2 regions of the Janthinobacterium sp. FT14W genome follow, and region 2 is predicted to be linked to the other one. Evidence: predicted binding sites of a transcription regulator. Region 2 holds the regulator's gene; the other holds the start of a gene.
What was found. Region 2 encodes NrdR, which represses ribonucleotide reductase genes. Its sites were predicted from a motif close to CACNANATNTNGTG; they were not measured.
Positions count from the first base shown of each region.

Region 1: GCN74_RS07595 (ribonucleoside triphosphate reductase) is a predicted target of NrdR. The motif match lies at 3,161-3,174, and genes of this name have one in related genera.

Region 1 is NZ_WFLL01000007.1:128,375-139,691, reverse strand. It holds gene GCN74_RS07610 (Pls/PosA family non-ribosomal peptide synthetase) at 1-323, opposite strand, end outside; gene GCN74_RS07605 (anaerobic ribonucleoside-triphosphate reductase activating protein) at 415-1,179, opposite strand; gene nrdD (anaerobic ribonucleoside-triphosphate reductase) at 1,169-1,369, opposite strand; gene GCN74_RS07595 (ribonucleoside triphosphate reductase) at 1,366-3,114, opposite strand; gene GCN74_RS07590 (hypothetical protein) at 3,238-3,726, opposite strand; gene ubiU (ubiquinone anaerobic biosynthesis protein UbiU) at 3,811-4,848, shown strand; gene ubiV (ubiquinone anaerobic biosynthesis protein UbiV) at 4,858-5,754, shown strand; gene ubiT (ubiquinone anaerobic biosynthesis accessory factor UbiT) at 5,775-6,302, shown strand; gene GCN74_RS07570 (heavy-metal-associated domain-containing protein) at 6,335-6,598, opposite strand; gene GCN74_RS07565 (transporter substrate-binding domain-containing protein) at 6,848-7,717, shown strand; gene aspT (aspartate-alanine antiporter) at 7,968-9,650, shown strand; gene aspT (aspartate-alanine antiporter) at 9,706-11,317, shown strand, end outside.
Region 2 is NZ_WFLL01000028.1:12,957-24,273, reverse strand. It holds gene tolA (cell envelope integrity protein TolA) at 1-12, opposite strand, end outside; gene GCN74_RS18400 (ExbD/TolR family protein) at 61-501, opposite strand; gene tolQ (protein TolQ) at 517-1,206, opposite strand; gene ybgC (tol-pal system-associated acyl-CoA thioesterase) at 1,254-1,655, opposite strand; ZMP/ZTP riboswitch at 1,972-2,095, shown strand; gene glyA (serine hydroxymethyltransferase) at 2,207-3,454, shown strand; gene nrdR (transcriptional regulator NrdR) at 3,600-4,064, shown strand; gene pilV (type IV pilus modification protein PilV) at 4,307-4,888, shown strand; gene GCN74_RS18370 (PilW family protein) at 4,885-5,871, shown strand; gene GCN74_RS18365 (PilX N-terminal domain-containing pilus assembly protein) at 5,883-6,545, shown strand; gene GCN74_RS18360 (pilus assembly protein) at 6,617-10,540, shown strand; gene GCN74_RS18355 (type IV pilin protein) at 10,904-11,317, shown strand, end outside.

The DNA.
Region 1 (11,317 bases), on a different contig from region 2:
CAGGCGGCGCCCGCCTTGGCGATGGCCGCCTGCATCAGCAGCAGGTGGGCGCCACGCGGCAGCCACAGGCCCACGATGTCGCCGGGTTGGACGCCGGCGGCCACCAGGCGCGACGCGGCCAGGCTAGCCTGCGCATCGAGTTCCGCATACGTGATGCGGCGCGCGCCATCGATCAGGGCGATCTGCTGCGGGCAGCGGCAGGCGGTCGCCTCGAGCAGGTCGGCCAGCACTTCCTCGCGCAGCAGATCCGGTCGCGGCGGGCCGTACAGGATGTCGGCGTGGGTGGAAGGAATGCCTGGGCTGACTGCGGTGAAATCGTTCATGGATGACGCTTATCTGTAATGCTGTGTGAGGAATCTGACGGGCTGCGCGCGTTGCGCAGCACAGTTGATACATTACAGCACGCAAGACATTTCAGCGTTGCAGAACGGGGAATTTTGCGGGGCTTTCCGAAATTATGTTGCCGCCGGCTTCATTGCCATGGTTACGGAATGTAAAACGGGGAAACATGGCACCGATTTGCGCCAATGTCTGCGGCGCCGGATAGCCGTGCAGGGGGCGGCCGGCCAGCGCCGCATCCTGGCAGCCTTCGGCCCGGAACTGCTGCAGCACGTAGTTGCTGACGCCTTTCGCCGCCAGGGTGGCGGCCAGGGCCAGCAGCTGCGCGTCGGGCAGCAGGTCCGGGTGGGTAGTGGTGCGGCATTCATGGGCCACGCCGCTGGCGAGGATGGCGTCCAGGCAGGCGCGCGCCGGCTCGCCGCTGCCCGCCACGCGGGTCACAAGACGATAGTCGCTGAACGGCGCCTTGATGTCGAAACCCACCCAATCGACGAGGGGCAGCACTTCCTGCAGGCGCTGCGGATAGATGCAGGCCGTGTGCAGGCCGATGCCGAAGCCCAGCGCCCTGGCGTCCTGCATGGCGCGTGCCAGTCCCGGGTCCATGCACGCCTCGCCGCCGCTGAAGACGACGGCGTCGACCAGGCCCACGCGGCGACGCAGCCAGGTCAGGACGTCGCGCCAGGGCATGGCGCCGTCCGGCGTGCGCGGCTGCAGATGGGGATTGTGGCAATAGCCGCAACGCCAGGGGCAGCCCTGCACGAAGACGACGGCCGCCAGCTTGCCCGGATAGTCGGTGGCGGAAAAGGGCGTCAGGCCGCCCACCTTCAGTTCAGCCGCCATGGCAGGCGGGCTGGCCGACCCGGGCGCTCGCTTCCGTAAAGTACTGGCGCTCGTGGAATTCGCCCTGCTTGCCGATGTTGAACGAGGCGACGGGGCGGTGGTAGCCCATCACGCGGGTCCAGATTTCGCAGCGCTGGCGTTCCGTATCGAGCAGGGTGATGGCGGGAGTGAAGTCGGGACGTGCATTCATGGCGTTTCCTCAAGTGATGGAGCAGGTTGGGCTTGCTTACGGGCAATGAGCTCCGCGTCGCAGCTGGGACAGAATTCATGCTTGCCGGCCAGGTAGCCGTGGCGCGGGCAGATGGAAAACGTGGGCGTGACCGTGATGTAGGGCAGCGAAAAGCGGCTCAGCGCGCGTTTCACCAGTTCGCGGCAGGCGTTGGCGTCCGACAGCGCTTCCGTCATGTACAGGTGCAGCACCGTGCCGCCCGTGTACTTGCGCTGCAGCGCGTCCTGCAATTCCAGCGCCTCGAACGGGTCGTCCGTGTGGCCCACGGGCAGCTGCGACGAGTTCGTGTAATACGGGTTGTCGACGGTGCCTGCCTGCAGGATGGCGGGATAGCGCTTGCGGTCTTCGCGGGCGAAGCGGTAGGTCGTGCCTTCGGCCGGCGTCGCTTCCAGATTGTACATATGGCCCGTCTCTTCCTGGAATTGCACCATGCGGGCGCGCACGTGGTCGAGCAGGCGCACGGCCAGCGCATGGCCTTCGGGCGTCGTGATGTCATGGGCGTCGCCGCTGAAATTGCGGATCATCTCGTTGATGCCGTTCACGCCCAGGGTGGAAAAGTGGTTGCGCAGGGTGCCCAGGTAGCGCTTCGTGTAGGGGAACAGGCCTTGCTGCATCAGCTCCTCGATGGTGCGGCGCTTGATTTCCAGGCTGGCCTTGCCCAGCTCCAGCAGGCGGTCCAGGTCGGCCAGCAGTGCCGCTTCGTCGCCGCGCCACAGGTGGCCCAGGCGCGCGCAGTTGATCGTCACCACGCCCAGGGAACCCGTCTGCTCGGCGGAACCGAACAGGCCATTGCCCCGTTTCAGCAGTTCGCGCAAGTCCAGCTGCAACCGGCAGCACATGGAGCGTATCATGTTCGGCTTGAGTTCCGAATTGATGAAGTTCTGGAAGTAGGGCAGGCCGTAGCGGGCCGTCATCTCGAACAGGCGTTCGGCATTCTCGCTATGCCAGTCGAAATCCTCGGTGATGTTATAGGTGGGGATGGGGAAGGTGAACACGCGGCCCTTGGCGTCGCCCGCCATCATGATCTCGATGTAGGCGCGGTTGATCATGTCCATTTCCGCCTGCAGCTCGCCATAGCTGAAATCCATCTCGCGGCCGGCGATGACGGGAATCTGCTCGCGCAGGTCGTCCGGGCAGACCCAGTCGAAAGTGAGGTTGGTGAACGGCGTCTGCGTGCCCCAGCGCGATGGCACGTTGAGGTTGAAGATCAGTTCCTGCATGTACTGGCGCACGTCTTCGTAGCGCAGGCTGTCCTTGCGGATGTAGGGCGCCATATAGGTGTCGAAGGAGCTGAACGCCTGCGCGCCGGCCCATTCGTTTTGCAGGGTGCCGAGGAAGTTGACGATCTGGCCGATGGCGCTCGACATGTGCTTGGGCGGGCTAGACTCGATCTTGCCTGGCACGCCATTCAAGCCTTCATGCAGCAGGGTGCGCAGCGACCAGCCCGCGCAATAGCCGGCCAGCATGTCGAGGTCGTGGATGTGCAGCGCCGCTTCGCGGTGCGCCGCGCCCACTTCCGGCGGGTACACCTGGTCCAGCCAGTAGTTGGCGATGACCTTGCCCGATACATTGAGGATCAGGCCGCCCAGGGAATAACCCTGGTTGGCGTTGGCGTTGACACGCCAGTCGCGCCGTTCCAGGTATTCGTTGATGGACGCGGCGACATCGACCTGGCCGCGCGGGGGGGAAACTGCATTCGTCGTCATGAAACCTCCAATAAACACAACATGCGGTGTTTTTATGGAGATTAATGACTAAATATAGTGGCGTCAAAGGGCGCGTGCAGTGGCGTGACGAATCCTTGATGCAGGTGAAAAAAGCGCCCCTGTTTACTTTTTCGCGCGCCACTGGCGCAGGACGACGCAGCCCAGGCCGAACCAGGCGGCGCCGCAGACGGCGATGCTGATGACGGAGGCGGGCAGCACGTGCATCCAGATTTCCAGCGGCGAGAAGGTGCTCCAGCTGGCCACGCGCGCGTCGAAGGTGACGTAGTTGGCCAGCAGCCAGTAGGCGGCCAGCAAGCCCGTGCAGATGGCGGCCTGGCGCCGCACGGACATGGCGCGGCGCGCGAAGACGGCCAGCAGGAACAGCAGCAATACGCCCGGATACGCGCCCAGCACCTCGGGCGACAGGATGGAGAGCGACTCGGCGTCATAGCCGTCGGCGGGCGCGGCCCACTGCACCTGCAGCACGGTGAGGAACAGGGTCAGCAGGAAGATCAGCAGCGGTTTGCGGGGCATGGCGGTCAGCGGAATCGGGTAAGGGGACGGGCATTTTACAGCCAGGTCAAGCAAGTCGAACGCGCGCCAGCCATGCATGCATTCCTTCACCTGCGTCAAGGACTGGGCGGCATGGGCGGGGCTATAGTCTGCACCCTGAGCCGATACAGGACTGTGAACATCATGATGCTTGAATCAACCCCCGCCACCCGCGTGGCCGGACCGCTGGAACTGGTCTGTCCCGCCGGCAGCCTGCCTGCCCTGAAAGCGGCCATCGACAATGGCGCCGACACCGTCTACCTGGGCTTTCGCGACGCCACCAACGCGCGCAATTTCGCCGGCCTCAATTTCGATGAAAAGGCCATCGCCGAGGGCGTGCGCTACGCCCACCAGTACGGACGCAAGGTGCTGCTGGCGCTGAACACCTATCCGCAGCCGCACAACTGGGCCGTGTGGCGCAGCGCCATCGACCGCGCCGCCGACGCCGGCATCGACGCCATGATCGTTGCCGATCCGGGCCTGATGGCCTACGCGGCCCAGCACCAGCCGCAGCTGCGCCTGCACCTGTCCGTGCAGGGCTCGGCCACCAACTACGAGGCCATCAACTTCTACCACGAACATTTCGGCATCGCCCGCGCCGTGCTGCCGCGCGTGCTGTCGATGGCGCAGGTGGAGCAGCTGATAGCCAAGACGGAAGTCGAGATCGAGGTGTTCGGCTTCGGCAGCCTGTGCGTGATGGTCGAAGGGCGCTGCGCATTGTCGTCGTATGCGACGGGCGAGGCGCCGAACACCCACGGCGTCTGCTCGCCGGCGAAATCCGTGCGCTGGCTGGAAACGCCGAACGGCCTGGAATCGCGCCTGAACGGCGTGCTGATCGACCGCTATGCGCCAGGAGAGAATGCCAGCTATCCCACCCTGTGCAAGGGGCGTTTCGAAGTCAACGACGAAGAGTATTACGCGATCGAGGAACCGGCCAGCCTGAATACCCTGGCGCTGCTGCCGCAACTGATCGCCATGGGCGTGCGCGCCGTGAAAATCGAGGGGCGCCAGCGCAGTCCCGCCTACGTGGCGCAGGTCACGCGCGTGTGGCGCGAAGCGATCGACGCCTGCCGCGAAGGCAATCCCCGCTATGCCGTCAAGCCGGGCTGGATGGCGGCCATGGACAAGCTGGCCGAGGGCCAGCAGCACACCTTGGGCGCTTACCACAGATCTTGGAAATAGAGGATGAACATGCTGAAGCTTTCACTGGGTCCCTTGCTGTACTACTGGCCGCGCGCCACGGTCTTCGAGTTTTACCAGCAGATCGCCGGCACCGCCGTCGATATCGTCTACCTGGGCGAAACCGTCTGCTCGCGCCGGCATGAGGTGCGCCTGGCCGACTGGCTCGATATCGCCGACATGCTGGCCGCTGCCGGCAAGGAAGTGGTGCTGTCGACGCAGGCGCTGATCGAGGCGGGCGCGGAACTGGCGACTTTGCGCCGCATCACGGGCAATGGCCGCTACGGCGTCGAGGCCAACGACATGGGCGCCGTGCACTGCATGGAAAAGGGCGTTGCCTTCGTCGCCGGTCCCCACCTGAACCTGTTCAATGGCCCCAGCCTGCAATTGCTGGCGCGCCTGGGCGCGCGGCGCTGGGTGATGCCGCTGGAAATGGGGCAGGCGGCGCTGGCTGAAATGCAGCGCCAGAAACCGGACGGGCTGGAGACGGAGGTGTTTGCCTACGGCCGCATGCCGCTGGCGTTTTCCGCGCGCTGCTTCACGGCGCGCAACCGCAACCTGCCGAAGGACGATTGCGGCTACAGCTGCCTGGAAGAGCCGGACGGCCTGCTGCTGCGCACGCGCGACGAAGTGCCGTTCCTCGTGCTCAACGGCACGCAGACGCAGTCGGCGCTCGTCTACAACCTGGTGCGCGAACTCGACGCCATGCGCGACATGGGCGTGGCCGTGGCGCGCATCAGCCCGCAGGCCATGCATACGGAACAAGTCATCGCCATCTTCGACCGTGCCCGCCGCGGCCAGGTCAGCGGCATCGGCGCCCAGGCGCAGCTGGCGGCCTGCCAGCCGGCCGGCGCCTGCGACGGTTACTGGCACGGCCAGCCTGGCATGGAACAGCACGCCGCTCATTGAACGCATCGAAAGGACACACCATGCAAGATCAACTGGAAAGACTGCCTGTCCCGGCCCGGCCCGGCATGAGCAAGCCCGCAGCGTCGTACCGGCTGCCCGAACCGCTGGCCGAATTGCTGTCGAAGCTGCCGCCGTATCCCGCTTCGTGGCTGTTCGTGCAAGGCTTGAACCGCCTGCTGGCGCCGCAGTTGCCGGACGACGTGCGGCGCAGCCTGGAAGGGCGCAGCTTGCGCCTGCGCCTGCTCGATGCGGGCATCGCCTTCGATTTCGAGTGGCAGGGCACGGTGTTCGTGGCCGAGCGCTATGCCGACGTGACGGACCTGTGCATCGCCGCCAGCGTGCATGATTTGATGCTGCTGGCGCGGCGCCAGGAAGATCCGGACACCCTGTTCTTCAGCCGCCGTCTGAGCCTGGAAGGCGATACGGAACTGGGCCTGCTGTTCAAGAATACGCTCGACGCCATCGAGCTGCCGCCGTTCGACCTGCAGGCGCTGGGACCGCGCCGCGTGCTCGCGCATCTGCGCGACCGGGGCGCGCGGGAAGGGTAGGCGAGCGGGGGGAGCAAGGCGGCGGCAGGCGTTCAGTGGCGGCAGTGGCCGCAGGCGCCGCTGCAGGAGGGCAGTTGTTCCTCGTCGGAGGCTTCACCCATGAAGCCGGCGTCGTTGACGGCCGCCAGCAGGCGCTCCTGCGTGGCCAGCCGCTCGTCGAATTGCACCGTGGCCCCGTGGCGCGCCAGCGAGACGCACACGGTGGCCACGCCCGTGACGGCTTCGAGCGCTCCCGTCAGCCTGTCGGCGCAGCCTTCGTGATCCATACCGATGATATTCAAGCGTGCTGTTTGCATGTATCCCTCTTGTTTTTCAAATAAAAAAACAGCGTAGGCGAGGGCTGCGCATGCCGTCCAGAGCAGCACGCAAGATTTATTTGCTATTTGAGCTTTTGTTGATCTGTATTAATTCCAGGCTCCTGGGGCCAGCCAGAAACTGCTGTTGTTTTATACACAGCTGTCCTATTCCAGTCGACAAGCGCAGTGTGCTGCGCGATACTGTCATTCTGATAAGAACGCTGATGAAAGCGCTGGAAAGGAGGGGCCATGCAGCGCCGCCCCCTGCTCATGCTTGCCGGCCTGTGGCCGTTGCGCGCGGCGGCCGCGGGCCCGTCGCCGCCGCCGCCGCTCGTGTATCCGCGCCATCAGGCGCTCAGCGATCCGCAGCAGGCATATGTGACGGCCTTGCTGCAACGGGCGCTGGCCCGTTCGGGCCACGCATATGCCTTGCGCCGTTCGGAACTGCGCATGGTGCAGACGCGCGCCATGCAGGAAATCGCCACGGCGTCGGGCAGCGTCGACGTCGTCTGGGCCATGACGAGCCGCGCGCGCGAGACGCACTTGCTGCCGGTGCGCATCCCCATCGACCGCGGCCTGATCGGCTGGCGCGTGGCCCTGATCCAGGCGCGCCAGCCGCAGCTGCTGCGCGACGTGCGCAGCATCGCCGCCCTGGCGCGGCTGTCGGCGGGCCAGATGCGCGACTGGCCCGATTGCGCCATCCTGCAGGCGAACGGCTTGCGCCTCGATACCTCGAGCACCTACGAGGGCCTGTTCCAGCAACTGGCGGCAGGGCGCATCGATTACTTTCCCCGTTCCGTGATCGAAGCGCAAAGCGAGCTGGCCAGCCATGCGCAGCTGCCGCTGGCGCTGGACGCCCACCTGGTCATCCGCTACCCGGCCGCGCTGTACTTTTTTGTCGGCAAGCACCGGCCGGAACTGGCGCGCCATCTTGAAATCGGACTGGAAACCATGCTGGCCGATGGCAGCTTCGCGCAGCTGTTCCAGCAGCATTTCGGCCGCCTGGCGGATAGCTTGCAGCTGTCCCGGCGCCACGTGCTGGAGCTGGCCAATGCGGACCTGCCGGAGGCCACTCCGCTGGTGCGCAAGGCACTGTGGTATCGCCCCAAACATCACTAATGGTTTTGTTGACTTGTGTCAAATAACCGCTTCAATCGTGCGCCCGATGTTTGATGAAACGCAAGGCGAGTTCAACAGAACACCTGTTGACACTTGTAAATTTTTCACCGAATATGATTCCTCGTAACAACATTTCCCCGGCACGGGCCGCCATGGCCCGTGCTGCGCGGGACCCTGTACGCCCGTTCAACCGCCAGCGTCTGCCAGCCCGGGAACGGGTCACCATCCGTCTCTTTTCGAAGGTTTGTCCATGCTCGATTCGATCGCGTCGGTATTGCACCAGGTTCCGGAATTGGCCTTGTTCCTGGCGCTGGCCCTCGGTTACGCGGTCGGGCAGATACGCTTCGGTCCCATCCAGCTGGGCGGGGTGTGCGGCACCCTGATCGCCGCGCTGCTGATCGGCCAGGCGGGCATCACCCTGGACGCCAGCGTCAAGAATGTCTTCTTCATGCTGTTCATCTTTGCCCTCGGCTATGCGGGCGGTCCCCAGTTCTTTGCCAACCTGAATGCCAAGGGCTTGCGCCTGGGGCTGCTGTGCCTGATCGAAGTGGTGGTGGTGCTGGCGCTGGTGCTGCTGGCCACGCGCTTCCTGGGCCTGGACCAGGGCACGGCGGCCGGCATGATGGCTGGCGCAGCGACGGAATCGGCCGTCGTCGGCACGGCCACGGACGCCATTTCCAAGCTGGCGCTGCCGGCGGCACGCATCGCCGAGCTGCAGGCCAACGTGGTCACCGCCTATTCCATCACATATATCTTCGGCCTGATTGCCATCGTCATCGTCACCAGCCAGATCTTTCCGCTGCTGCTGCGCGTCAACCTGCGCGAGGAAGCGGACAAGCTGTGGGAAAAGATGGGCGGCGCGCAAACGGATGGCGACGGGGTGCAGGCGACGCCGGAAATGGTGGGCCGCGCCTACCGCATCAGCCGGGGCGCGGGACGCCGCCTCGATGCCTTGCAGCATATCTTCGCGGGCCGCGCCAGCATCACGCGCGTGCGCCGGCATGGCAAGGTGCTGGCCCTGGAACCTGCACTGCGCCTGCGCAACAATGACGAGGTGCTGGTGATCGGCCACCGTCCCGCGCTGGTGGCGGCCGAAGCCATCCTGGGCGAAGAATTTGCCGACACGACGGGCTTGAACATGGCTGTCTCCGCCGTGGAAGTGGTGCTGCAGCAGGCGGCCCTCGTGGGCCAGCCCTTGCGCCAGCTGGCCTTGCCGGCCGGCGTGCATGTGGCGGCCGTCATCCGCGGCGAGCACAGCATGCCGCCGCTGCCCGATCTTTCCCTGCAACGCGACGACGTGCTGCGCCTGTACGGCACGACGGAAGGGCGCGAGCTGAACACGGCGCTGGCCGCCATCGGCAAGCGCGTGCCCACGGGCGAGCGCAGCAATATCGTGTACGCCAGCATCGGCATCGTGCTGGGCGTGTATATCGGCGGCTTTACCGCCAAGCTGGGCGGCATCCCCTTTTCGCTGGGCACGGGCGGCGGCGCCTTGCTGACGGGCCTCGTGTTCGGCTGGTACCAGGCACGAAAACCGGGCATGCCGGGCATCCCCCCCAGCGCGCTGGACATGATGAAAGATATCGGCCTGGCCACCTTCATCGCCTGCGTGGGCCTGGCATCGGGGCCGCAGGCAATCGACCTGATCCGCCAGTACGGCCTGTCGCTCCCCTTGATGGGCATCTTGATTGCCGTCATCCCCGCCTCGCTGTCGCTGCTGGTCGGGCACTTTTTCCTCAAGCTGGAAGCGCCCGTGCTGCTGGGCGCCATTGCTGGTCAGCAATGCAGCACGCCGGCCCTGTCGGCCGTGCAGAACGCGGCCGGCAATTCCACGCCCTTGCTGGGCTACACGATTACGTATGCCATCTCGAACGTGGTGCTGCCTTTGCTGGGGCCCCTCATCGTGGCCCTGGCCGGCTCGGTGCACGCGTAAGCCGTCCGCCACGGCGGATGTAACAAGAATTCCTTCAACATGAAAGGCGGTCAGCATGGAATGGTTGCACGAGTTATTCAAGAAGTCGCCTGAAATTGCCTTGTTTCTCTCCCTGGCAGCGGGTTACTACATCGGCAAGATCAAGTTCGGCTCGTTTCAGCTGGGCGGGGTCGCCGGTTCACTCCTGGTGGCGGTGCTCGTCAGCCAGGTGGGCGTCGCCATCGATCCCGGCGTCAAATCGGTGCTGTTCGCGCTGTTCATCTATGCGGTCGGCTATGAAAGCGGACCGCAGTTCTTCAATTCCCTGGGCCGCCAGTCCGTGCGCGAAATCATCCTGGCCGTCGTGCTGGCCGTGACGGCGCTGCTGACGGTGGTCATCATGGCCAAGATCTTCGGCCTGGACAAGGGCCTGGCGGCGGGCGTGGCGGCGGGCGGCCTGACGCAGTCGGCCATCATCGGCACGGCCGGCGACGCCATCACCAAGCTGGGCCTGGCGGCCGACGAGGTGGCGCGCCTGCAGGGCAACGTGGCCGTCGGCTATGCCGTGACGTATGTGTTCGGCTCGTTTGGCGCCATCATTGTCTGCGTCAACATCTTGCCCAAGCTCATGAAACGCACCATCCGCGAAGATGCGATCAAGGCGGAAACGGCGCTGCAGGCGGGCGTGCAGGTGCTGGGGCCGGGCCAGACGCCCGCCGCGCCCGACCTCATCGGCCGCATCTACGAGGTGGGGCCGGGCGCCGGCCGCTCCGTGGCGGACATCGAAAGCGCCAATCCGAACACGGCCATCACCATCGAGCGCGTGAAACGCAATGGCCAGGTCATCGACGTCAGCCCCGACCTGATGCTGGCGGCCGACGACATTGTGCTGTTGGTGGGCCGGCGCGAAGCGATGCTCAGCGTGTCTTCCCAGCTGGGCAAGGAATTGCATGCCGTGGAAGGCATGGAACTGGTCATGCAGCGCCGCGACATGGTGTTGACCAACAAGGCTTACCACAACAAGACGGTGGGTGAAATCCGCAGCGCCACGGCGCCGGGCGTGCGTCACGGCATCTTTGTCGTGCAGCTGAGCCGCATGGGCAAGATCCTGCCCATGCAATCGGAAACCGTGGTGCAGACGGGCGACGTGGTGACCATCTATGGCGCCGAGCAGGACGTCAAGCGCGTGGCGGCCGAAGTGGGCTATATGATCGTGCCGAGCGCCAAGACGGACTTCGTCTACATGGGCGCCGGCCTCGTTGTCGGCCTGCTCGTGGGCTTGCTGGTGGCGCGCATCGGCTCGATTCCGCTGACCCTGGGCAGCGGCGGCGGCGTGCTGCTGTCGGGCCTGGTCTTCGGCTGGTTCCGCGCCAAGCGCCAGACCTTCGGCTACATGCCCAGCGGCGCCGTGCAAATCCTCAAGGACCTGGGCCTGGCCGGCTTTGTCGCCGTCGTCGGCCTGACATCGGGCCTGCAAGCGGTGGAAACCGTGCGCGAACACGGCCTGACCCTGTTTGGCGTGGGCGTCGTCGTGACCATCCTGCCGATGATCCTGACCATGCTGATCGGCCGCTACATCTTGCGCTATGACAACGTTGCCGTGTTTGCCGGCGCCTTGTCCGGCTCGCGCAGCGCCAATCCCGCGTTCGGCGAAGTGCTGAACGCGGCGCAAAACTCGATTCCCACCG
Region 2 (11,317 bases):
TTTGGTCTGCAAAGTCTAGTCTATCTAAAAACGGTCAAGTCTGGAAACAGGATGCTGCGCTTACTTGGTGGCCAGGCCGACGCGGGTAATGCCCATCTTTTTCGCTTCCGAAATGAGCTGGATCACATCGTCGTACTTGCTTTCCTTGTCGCCCGCGATCATCACGGGATACTCGGGATTGGTCTCGTGCAAGCCGCGCAGCTTGCGCAGCAGGGCGTCGCGGTTCGGTTCCGTTTCCGGCGCCTGCTGCTCCTTGCCGATCAGGCCGATCGACAGCGAACCGTTCGGCTTGAGCACGATCTGGATATAGTCGTCGGGCGGTTTCGCCGACTTTTCCGCGTTGGGCAGGTTCACCACGCTGGGATTGTTCGACGACGGCATCACCATGAAAATGATCAGCAGCACCAGCATCACGTCGATATACGGCACGACGTTGATCTCGGACTTGAACTTGCGGCCACGGCCGCCCCGCATGCCGCCGCTATTGAATGAGGAACCCATGGACCTTGCTCCCTCTTAGCGCGACTGGCGCTGCAGGATGTTGGAGAATTCCTCGACGAAGCTCTCGAAGCGGATCGCCAGGCGGTCGATGTCGTGCGAAAAACGGTTGTAGGCAACGACGGCGGGAATCGCCGCGAACAGGCCGATGGCGGTGGCGATCAGCGCTTCGGCAATGCCGGGCGCGACGGCGGCCAGGGTGGCTTGCTGCACGTTGGCCAGGCCGCGGAAGGCGTTCATGATGCCCCATACGGTGCCGAGCAGGCCGATGTAGGGCGAGACGGAGCCGACGGAGGCGAGGAAGGCCAGGTGCGATTCGAGCACGTCCATTTCACGCTGGAAGGCGGCGCGCATGGCGCGGCGGGCGCCGTCGAGCACGGCGCCGACGTCCAGCGCTTCGCGCGAACCGTACGAGGCCTTGCCCTTGATGAATTCGCCCATGCCGGCATCGAAGATGCGGGCCAGCGCGCCGCTCTGGTCGCGGTTGCCGCTGGCGTTTTGGTGCAGCGCATGCAGGTTGCCGCCGGCCCAGAAGCTGCGTTCGAATTCGATGGTCTGCTTGCGCGCCTGGCGCACGGCAAACATCTTGCGGAAAATGTAGGTCCAGCTGGTCAGGGAAATCAGCAGCAGCAGGGCCATGATCAGTTGCACGATCAGGTGGGCATTGGTGATGAGCGCGAGGAAAGAAAGATCTTGTGTAACGTTCATTGGCTGGCAGTCTGTTGGGTGAATTGTCCGGGGGTGGCGGGTAGGGCTCAGGCGTCGCGCATGCGGGCCGCTACTGCATCAGGCACGGCGCGCGGGCGCAATGCCGAGTCGACGCAGCCGATCTTGACGCGGGCCGTGTTCAGCAGGCGGTCGCCGCACCAGGCTTGTTGCAGGAAAACGATGGAGGCGCGCCCCATTTTTTCTATGCTTAATGTTAATTTTACCGTGTCATCGAGCCTGGCTGGCGCATGATAGTCGGCGTTGACGCTTTTGACAACGAACATCGCGTCGTGCTGTTCCAGCAATGCCTGCTGGCCCACATCGATGGCGCGCAGCCATTCGGTGCGCGCGCGTTCGAAGAATTTCAGGTAGTTCGCGTAATACACGATGCCGCCGGCGTCGGTGTCTTCATAGTAGACACGTACGTTCCAGGTAAAGACTGAAGGCATGTTTATTGCGCCAGTAGTGAGATTGAGCAACATTTTACGCGATTTTTCTTCTTGTGACTGTGGGCGCTTGCTGGAAAGCCATGCGAAAGCTGCATATAAGTTGCACCGCAGCATTGTAAATCCAGGGTACACAATGGCAAGCCTCGTAACATACGCTTACATGCCATGGCCAGGTTTAAGTCCAGCTTAAGAGCCGCTGCCTTGCACGGGGAACGGCCTGTGGCCATGCCCGGGCTGCGGCGGCGCGCGGCGATTATAGCGGCAGCGCTGCATTCCTTGCTCAATTTGGGCACTTAACTTACAATTTGACTTCCATTACGTCTCACGTGACTGGCGAAAAGTCGGCGATCTGCCTGGATGGCGATCGGCAAACCGGCGAAAGGTGGACACCCACCGGGAAACGTGAGATTTTTCATCAGCCGTTCGCCTGGGTAGCCACTATGGAAATGCACGAAGAGGCTGCCTGTCAAATGTTGTTATTCACTTAACGCCGGCTCCCCTCATTCGATCCAACCTGCCAGTACAAGCACCCTCATACTTGGAGTTTTTACATGTTTGCAAAAGATCACAACCTCGCCAACGTCGACCCTGAACTGTTCGCCGTCATTCAAAAAGAAAACGTGCGCCAGCACGATCACATCGAGTTGATCGCGTCGGAAAACTATACGTCGCCAGCCGTAATGGAAGCGCAGGGCTCGCAACTGACGAACAAATACGCCGAAGGCTATCCAGGCAAGCGCTACTACGGCGGCTGCGAATACGTGGACGTGGCCGAGCAACTGGCCATCGACCGCGTCAAGCAGCTGTTCGGCGCCGAATGCGCGAACGTGCAGCCGAATTCCGGCTCGCAGGCGAACCAGGGCGTGTTCTTTGCCATGTTGAAACCAGGCGACCTGATCATGGGTATGTCGCTGGCCGAAGGCGGCCACCTGACCCACGGCATGCCGCTGAACATGTCGGGCAAGTGGTTCGACGTGGTGTCGTACGGCTTGACGGCGGAAGAAGACATCGATTACGCGGCGATGGAACGCCTGGCGCGCGAACGCAAGCCCAAGCTGATCATCGCCGGCGCGTCCGCGTTCTCGAAAAAGATCGACTTCGAACGCTTCAGCAAGATCGCCAAGGAAGTGGGCGCCTATTTCATGGTCGACATGGCCCACTACGCCGGCCTGATCGCCGCCGGCCTGTACCCGAACCCGGTGCCGTTCGCCGACTTCGTCACCTCGACCACGCACAAATCGCTGCGCGGCCCCCGCGGCGGCATCATCCTGATGAAGGCCGAACACGAAAAAGCCATCAACTCGGCCATCTTCCCCGGCATCCAGGGCGGCCCGCTGATGCACGTGATCGCCGGCAAGGCCGTCGCCTTCAAGGAAGCGCTGAGCCCTGAATTCGTCGAGTACCAGAAGCAAGTGATCAAGAACGCCGACGTGCTGGCAAAAACCCTGATCAAGCGCGGCCTGCGCATCGTCTCCGGCGGCACCGAATCGCACGTCATGCTGGTCGACCTGCGCGCCAAGAACCTGACGGGCAAGGAAGCCGAAGCCATCCTCGGTTCCGCGCACATCACCTGCAACAAGAACGGCATCCCGAACGACCCGCAAAAACCGTTCGTCACCTCGGGCATCCGCCTGGGCAGCCCGGCGATGACGACGCGCGGTTTCAAGGAAGCGCAAGCGGAAGAAGTGGGCAACCTGATCGCCGACGTGCTGGACAATCCGCATGACGCCGCCACCATCGAGCGCGTGAAAGCGGCCGTGAAAGTGCTGGCCGACGCGCACCCTGTGTACGCTGCATAATTATTTGTCCAGAATGTGTCATACGGAGTAAGATTCTGTCTGACACATTCCAGTCGTGCCCCAGGGCGCCCGGAGTGATTCGGGCGCCCTTTCATTTAAGGGCGGCGATTTCCCGTAATTATTACTATAAAGTTGTATCCAGCCCATGAAATGTCCATTTTGCCAGCACGGCGATACCCAGGTTCTCGATACGCGCGTATCGGAGGAAGGGGATGCCATACGGCGCCGCCGCCGTTGCGGCAAATGCGACAAGCGTTTCACCACGTATGAGCGCATTGAACTTATCATGCCGGCCGTCGTCAAAAAGAATGGCAGCCGGACGGAGTTCGCTGCGGATAAGTTGCGCGGCAGTTTGATGCTGGCCTTGCGCAAGCGCCCCGTCGCGGCCGCCTCCGTGGATACGGCCATCGCATCCATCCAGGAAAAACTGCTGACCAGCGGCTTGCGCGAAGTCGATTCCGGCTATATCGGCGAGCTCGTCATGCAGGAACTCAAGCGCCTGGACAAAATCGCCTATATCCGCTTTGCCTCCGTGTACAAGAATTTCGAGGACCTGGCCGAGTTCCAGGATGCGATTGCCGAAGTGGGGCAGGCCCGCGGCAAGCCCTGACGCTTGCGCGAAGCTTCTTGTTCGACGACGGGGCCGCTTGCGCGCCCCGTTTCCACCACGCCAGCGCCCGCCTGGCAAGCGGCCTGATCAATCCGGGCGCGGTCTCTCTCCTCACTTTTCCCTATTTTGCAGCGACGTTTGCGCTGCCTCATGCCCGAGTTTTTGCGCGCGCCTATCTTGTAGCTGGGCCGGGCGTTTGCGCGGTTCCGGTCCGGGTTTGACTCTGTCAGCAGGAGAAGCTCATGCACAGCGGCACGCGTGGTCCCATGGATGGCAGCAGCCTCGTCGAGGTGCTGGTGTCGCTGCTGCTGTTGGCGCTGGGCCTGCTGGGCGCCAGCATCGTGCAACTGAATGCCCTGCGCGCGCGCCATGAGTCGGCATTGCTGTCGGCGGGCGTGCAGCTGGCCGCCGGCATGGCCGAGCGCATGCGCGCGAACAGCGTGCTCATGTATGGCCCCGACGGGGGCAATCCCTACCTGAACGTGGCCTACGCGGCGGCGGACGGCGCCGACGCGGGCGGCGGGCCGGACTGCTTTGGCGCTGCCGCCTGCAGCGGGGCCGACCTGGCGCAATTCGATATCGCCGAATGGAAACAGCAACTGCAATCGGCCTTGCCCGGCGCGCGCCTGCGTATCTGCCGCGACGTCCCCGCGTGGGATGCCGCCGCCCAAGGCTTGCACTGGGCTTGCAGCGGCGGCAAGGGCGCGCCCATCGTCATCAAGCTGGGCTGGCGCGGCCGCCAGCCCGATGGCTCGCCCGCCGTGAATGGGGCGGGCGAGTCGCTGCCCAGGCTGGCATTCCAGCTGGGGGGAGGGGGCGCATGAACGGCGTGAACGGCATGCGCGCTGGCAGGCGCCGGCATCGCGGCATGAGCCTGCTCGAATTGCTGGTAGCCCTGTCGCTGGGCGCGCTGCTGATGCTGGCCGCCAGCGCCATGCTGCTGGCGGCCAGCGGCAGTTATGGCGACCAGTCCGCCAGTGCGCGCCTGGACGACAATGGCCGCTATGCGCTCGATGCCATCGCCCGCGCCGTGCGCCAGACGGCGTACGTGAATTGGGACAGCAGCGCCGCGCCCGTCGCCCATGCCGACTACGACAGCGCGAATATCGCGGGGCTCGATGCGCACAGCCTGGGCAAGAACAGCGAAGGCATCAGCGGCGCGTTGCCCGATGCCGTGCATGGCAGCGATGTGCTGGCCCTGCGCTATTACGGCGCCGGCAAGGACGAGGGCGGCGACGGTTCCGTGCTCAATTGCGCCGGCTTCGGCGTGGGCGCCGCGCAAACGGAGGCGCAGCGGGGCTGGAGCATTTTCTATGTGGCCCAGGGCGCCGACGGCGAGGGCGAGCTGCGCTGCAAATACCGTGGCGCGAACGGCTGGGGCGCGGACGCCGTCATCCGTGGCGTCGACGGTTTCCAGGTGCTGTATGGCCTCGACACGGATACGCCGCCCGACGGCGTGGCGAACCGGTATGTCAACGCCAGCGCGCTCGACGCCTACGATGCGGCGCTGGTGCTGGCCGGCGCGGATGCGGCCGCACGCCAGCGCGATTTTCACCGCCGCACGCACTGGAAGCGCGTGGCCAGCGTGCGCGTGGCGCTGCTGCTGCATGGCGAGGCGGGCCAGGTGGACAAGCTGGCGGAACTGGGGCCGGCGCAGTTCGACCTGTTCGGCCCGGCGTATGCGGAGGCGCACGGCGACGACGACACGGGTGTGCGTATCGCGCGCGCGGCCTTGCCCGCCGCATTGCGTTCCCGGCTGCGGCAACTGGTGCAGACGAGCATCGTGCTGCGCAACGGGCCGGCCTAGGCGGGGGCGCGATGGCTGGCGCGGGCGTCCGCCGTTGCGCACCGTGGTGCCGACCTCGTACGCGCGACGGTGGCGCCACTCTCGTGTATGTGCTGTGCCTGTTGGTGATCATTTTGCTGCTGGGCATATCTGCAGCGCAGATGGCCTTGCAGGGAGAAAAGGCGGCGCGCGGCGAGCGCGACCGGCAGATCGCGTTTCAGGCGGCGGAGGAGGCATTGGTGGATGCGCAGAACGATATCGAAGGCTTGCCCGGCGCGCCGGGCCGCAGCAGCCTCTTCGCGCCGGACAGCGCGGCTGGGTTCGCGGATGGCTGCGGCGAGGGAGGCGCACTGGGCTTGTGCTTGCCCGCACCGCCGGATGCGCCGGCTCTCTGGCTGAGCATGGAACTGGATGGCGCCGAAGGGGCAAGTGCCGGCCGCACCGTGCCGTATGGCCAGTTTACGGGCGCCGTGATGCAGACGGGTCAAGGTTTCCTGCCGTCGCGCCGTCCTCGCTACCTTATCGAACTGCTGTCGTTTCACCCGCCCGGCGCCCAGGCGGCAGCCGCGGCCGGCAGCCTGGCCACGGAAAGCTATGTGTACCGCATCACGGCCATCGGTTTCGGCGCGCAGGAAAGCACGCAAATTGTGCTGCAAAGCTACTACCGCAAGCAGGCGGCCGGAGCGGGGCCATGAGGGCTTTATCGTCCGCTGCATGGCCGGCTGCATGGTCCGCTGCTTCGTGGTCCGCTTTATGGTCCGCTTTGTTGTCCGCCTGGCGGCGCGCCGGCCGCGTCTCGCTGTTGCTGCTGCTGCTGCTGCTGCTGGCCGGCTTGGCCTGCCTTACTTGCGGCCCCGTTGCGGCCGCCGCCGCGCCCCCGGTGGCGCTGGAGCGGGCCGACGCGGGCTTGCATGGCGCCAGGGTGCCGCCGAATCTGCTTCTCAACCTGTCCCTCACGCATGCTGCCGCCGCTGCCGCATATGGCGGCGAGTATGCGCCGCAGCGCGAGTACTTCGGTTACTTCCATGCGCGCATGTGCTACAGCTATCCGTATCGCAGCAAGGATGGCGTCATGCTGCCGGACTTGCGCGTAGCGACCGCTTACTTCTCAGTGCTGAAACCGGCCGATGCGCTGCACGGTTGCGGCGGCGACAGTTTCAGCGGCAACTTTCTCAACTGGGCCAGCGCCAGCATGCTCGACATCGTCCGTTACGCCCTGACGGGCGGCGACCGCGTCATCGACGAGGTACGCAAGACGGTGCTGCAGCGCGCCTACCTGCCCGATGCGGACGGCCCCGTCGACTTCTTTGCTCATCCCGTCTTTTTTCCGCGCAAGGTCTTGCAGACTGGCGTGTCGGCGGCGACGCCGTTTGCGCTGGCGCAACTGGCTATTGTTTCCTGTCGTAATCGTTTGCTATTCGGCGATGCCAGCCTCAGCCAGCCTGCGGGCGGCTCGTGCGATACCCCCGGCGGCGCAGCCACGCACGGCGTGTTTCTTGCGCGCGTGCGCGTGTGCGACGCTGTCGAAGGGCCGCTGCGCGACGACTTGTGCCTGGCGTATGGCAAGAACTACAAGCCGGTGGGCGCCGTGCAGCGCCATGGGGGCAGGGTGCGCGTGGGCGTGTTCGGCCACTTGAACGACGTGCCCGCCAGCGCCGGCCCCGTGTATGGCGGCGTGCTGCGCGCGCCGCTGGCCCATGTGGGCAGGCAGCGCTGGGCGGCGCCCGATTTTTTGCCGCAAGATAATCCCGACGCCGAGTGGAATCCCGCCACCGGCGTGTATATGGCCCAAGCCCCATCCCACCTTGAGGCCCAGGGCGCGGGCCCCGGTGGCGGGGTGACCGCTTACATCAATGGCCTGGGCCGCAGCAATGCCGGGCATCCCGGCGCGTACGCGGGGGCGGCGCCGCTGGCCGAATTGCTGTACGAATCGCTGCGCTACCTGCAGGGCCGGCAGGCGAGTGTTTTGGTGCCGCCCGCCACGGCCCCGCCTGCCAACGATGGCGGCTTGCCGGTCGTGACTCCATGGAACGATCCGCAAACGGCCAGCTGCCAGCGCCACGTGGTCGTCAGCCTCGGCGATGGGGGCATGGCGGGCGACCGTTACGTGCCAGGCAATCTTCCAGTTACTCCCGCCGCGCCTGGCGACCGCGCCCGCGCCGCGGATGGCTTTGCGCCGCCCCCGTTCGATGCGATGGCCTGGACGCATGCGGTGGGTAGCCTGGAAAGCGGCGCCGCGCAGGGCAATCCCGCGCCGCGGCCCGAACTGGCGGCACTGGAACTGCTGGCCGACGGCGCGGGCGGCGCCAGCTACCATGCAGCCGGCCTGGCCTACTGGTCGCATGTGCAGGCGTTGCGCCCTGGCGGCAAGAAAGACGGCCTGGCGCCCGTCGAACACTATGCGGGCGACTTGCGCCAAGGCGACCCTGCGGCCGTGCCCGCCGCCACGCCGGCCGCTACTCCCTTGTTGCTGGCGGCAAAATATGGTGGTTTTCTCGATGCGAACGGCGACGCCAACCCCTACAAGAGCACGGCGGGCAGCGCGCTGGAGGAGTGGAGCCTGGATGGCCGCTGGCCCGCCCATTACCTGCCCGGCAGCGATCCGGCCGCCCTGATCGGGGGATTGCGCGCAGCGTTTGCGGCGGCCGACAAGGGCAGCTTGCCGGCGACGCTCGCGGGGCCGGCGCTGATGGCGCTGGCCAGCGGCACGGAAGACGCATACTGGTTTCACACGCAGGTGCGCCTGGCCGATGGCACCATGACCTTGTCGCGCAGCGCCTTTGCCGTGGGTGCCGATGGTGCACTGTTCCCGGGCAAGCCATGGTGGCGCGCGGGCGGACAGGATAAGCCCGTGCCGGAGGGGGCGTCCGCATCCTTGCGTCCCGTCTATACGCTCGACGCCCAGGGCAGCCTGGTGCAACTGGCGTGGCAGCGGCTCGATGCGGCCCAGCGCGGCGCATTCGACGGCGGCGATGGGCAGGGCGAGGCGCGCCTGGCGTACCTGCTGGGTGAGCGCAAGCACGAGGTGGGCCAGCCAGGAGGATTTTTGCGGCGCCGCACGGGCAGCCTGGGCGCCGCGCCGCATGGCAATTTGCTGTACGTGGGCGCACCGGGACTGGGCATGCCGGGCACCGGCTATGGCTCGCACCGCAAGTTGCTGCTGCAGCGGCGCAAGGTATTGTACCTGGGTGCCAACGATGGCTTGCTGCATGCGTTCGATGCGCGCACGGGCAGCGAATTGTTTGCCTATCTGCCGCAAGCGCTGCTGCACGCCGCAGCCGCCGCTGCGAGCACTCACTACAGCCCCGGCCCGCTGCTCGACGGTGCCGCGGCCACGGCGGAAGTGCTGGCGCTGGGACGCTGGAAGACGGTGCTGGCATCCGGCATGGGCGGCGGGGCGCAGGGTGTATTTGCGCTCGACCTCACGGACCCGGCGCGCTTTGCGCAAGACGGGGCGCTGTGGGAATTCACGGACCGCGATGACAGGCTGATGGGCAATGTACGCGCGCCGCCCGCCTTTGCCCGCATCAATATGGGCGGCCAGGATGGGGTGGTGGCCTACCGCGATTTTGCCGTCGTGACCAGCGGCTACAACAACCATGTGGACGATGGCAAGGACACGACGGCACCCGCTTCCGCCGCCGCCATCTTCCTGCTGGCGCTGGACAAGGCGCCCGGCACGCCGTGGGTGTTGGGAAGTAATTACTTCCGGCTTAAGGTGCCCGTGGCCAGCGGCGGCGGCCAGGGCGGCGATGCGGGTGCGGATGGGGACGCCAGCGCAGGCGCCATGTCCCACGCGCTGGGCCCGCCCGCCGTGGTACCGGGCAGCGATGGTGCACTGGCCCATGTGTATGCGGGCGATTTGCAGGGCAATATCTGGCGCCTGGATATGACCGGCGGGCCGCCGTGGAAAGATGGTCAGGGACGCAAGCTCGTGTTTGTTGCGCGCGATGCGCAGGGCAGGCGCCAGCCCGTGACGCAGCAGCTGAACGTGGCGTATGCGCCCGATGGCGGTTATCTGCTGCTGTTCGGTACGGGGAAACTGGTCGAAGGGGCCGATACCTGGCCTTCCGCCTTCCTGTCGCAGTCGTTCTACGCCGTGCACGACGATCTGCGGGAGTCGTCGCCCACGCGCAGCCGCGCCGACCTGGAGCAACGCAGCCTGGGCGAGGCGGTGGACGGCGTGCGCGTCGATGGTGCCGAGCTGCGCTATACGGGCAGCGATGCCATGCGCGGCTGGTACCTCGATTTCATGAACACGGCGCAGACGGGCGAACGCAGCATCAGCAGTCCCGTGCTGGCTGCGGGCAAGGTGCTGTTCAACACCGTCCTGCCGGGGCGCTATCCCTGCGCCAGGCCCGCCACCCGCCTGTACGTGCTCGATGTGCTGAGCGGTTTTGCCGCCGATGGCGCCGGTGTCGTGCAGGCGGGTGCGCAGACGGGGCGTCTGTTCGATGGCCTGGCGCGGGCGCCGCCGCTGGCGTTGGAACTGAACAGCACGGTGGGTGCCGTGACGGCCACAGGGCGGGCCGAGGGTCGCAAGGAACTGGCCGTGCTGCAACCGGGCCTGCCCGCCACGGCCAGCGGGGCCGGGCTCAAGGTTGTCAGCGCGCCGCTGCCGGCCCGGCGCCTCAGCTGGCGTGAAGTGGCGAACTGGCGCGAATTGCACGAGGCGGCCAAGCAAAAATAGGCGTGGCCAGGCGGGCGCCTTGAGCGCCGGCATAGTGCAAGCTGACCAGGCGCAGGCCACGCGTGAGCCGGCCTGCCGGATCGATGAGCAACTTTTTGCGAAGGGGCAGTCATGGGGGCGGTGGCGACGCGGAACGTGTCTGCTGCAGGCGATGCAGGTGACGTCGGCGCAAGTGGTAGCGCAGGTGGGAATGCCGGTGGCGGTAAGGACGCTGGCAATAAGGACGCTGGCGCGGGGGGCTGCATGGGAGGCAAGGGCGGCAGTGCATGCGGGGGCGGGGAGCCAGTTCTGCACCCGCGTCCCTGTGCGCCGCCGCAACCGTGCGCGCGAGCCGCCGGTACCGCCCCTGCCGCAGCTGTGACAATGGGCGCCATTGCGGGCTTCAGCCTGATCGAGTTGCTGGCCGCGCTGGCGATCGTGAGCCTGCTGCTGGCCTCGGTCGTGCCCGCCTACCATGGTTACGTCTTGCGCGCCAAGCGGGTGCAGGGGCAGGCGGCCTTGCTGCGGCTGATGCAGCAGCAGGAGCGCTATTTTTCGCAAAATAATCACTACCTGGCTTTTTCCTCGGCGTCGCCTGCGCCGCAGGTGCAGCAATTTCCGTGGTGGTCAGGCGAAGGACCGGCTGCTGCCAGCGCGTATGAAATCGAGGCGCGGGCCTGTCCCGGCGTGACCATCGGGCAATGCGTGCTGCTGCGGGCCATGCCGGGCACGGCCAAGGTCGATGCGCAGTTCCGGGATGCCGATTGCGGCGTCCTGTCCTTGAGCAGCACGGGCCAG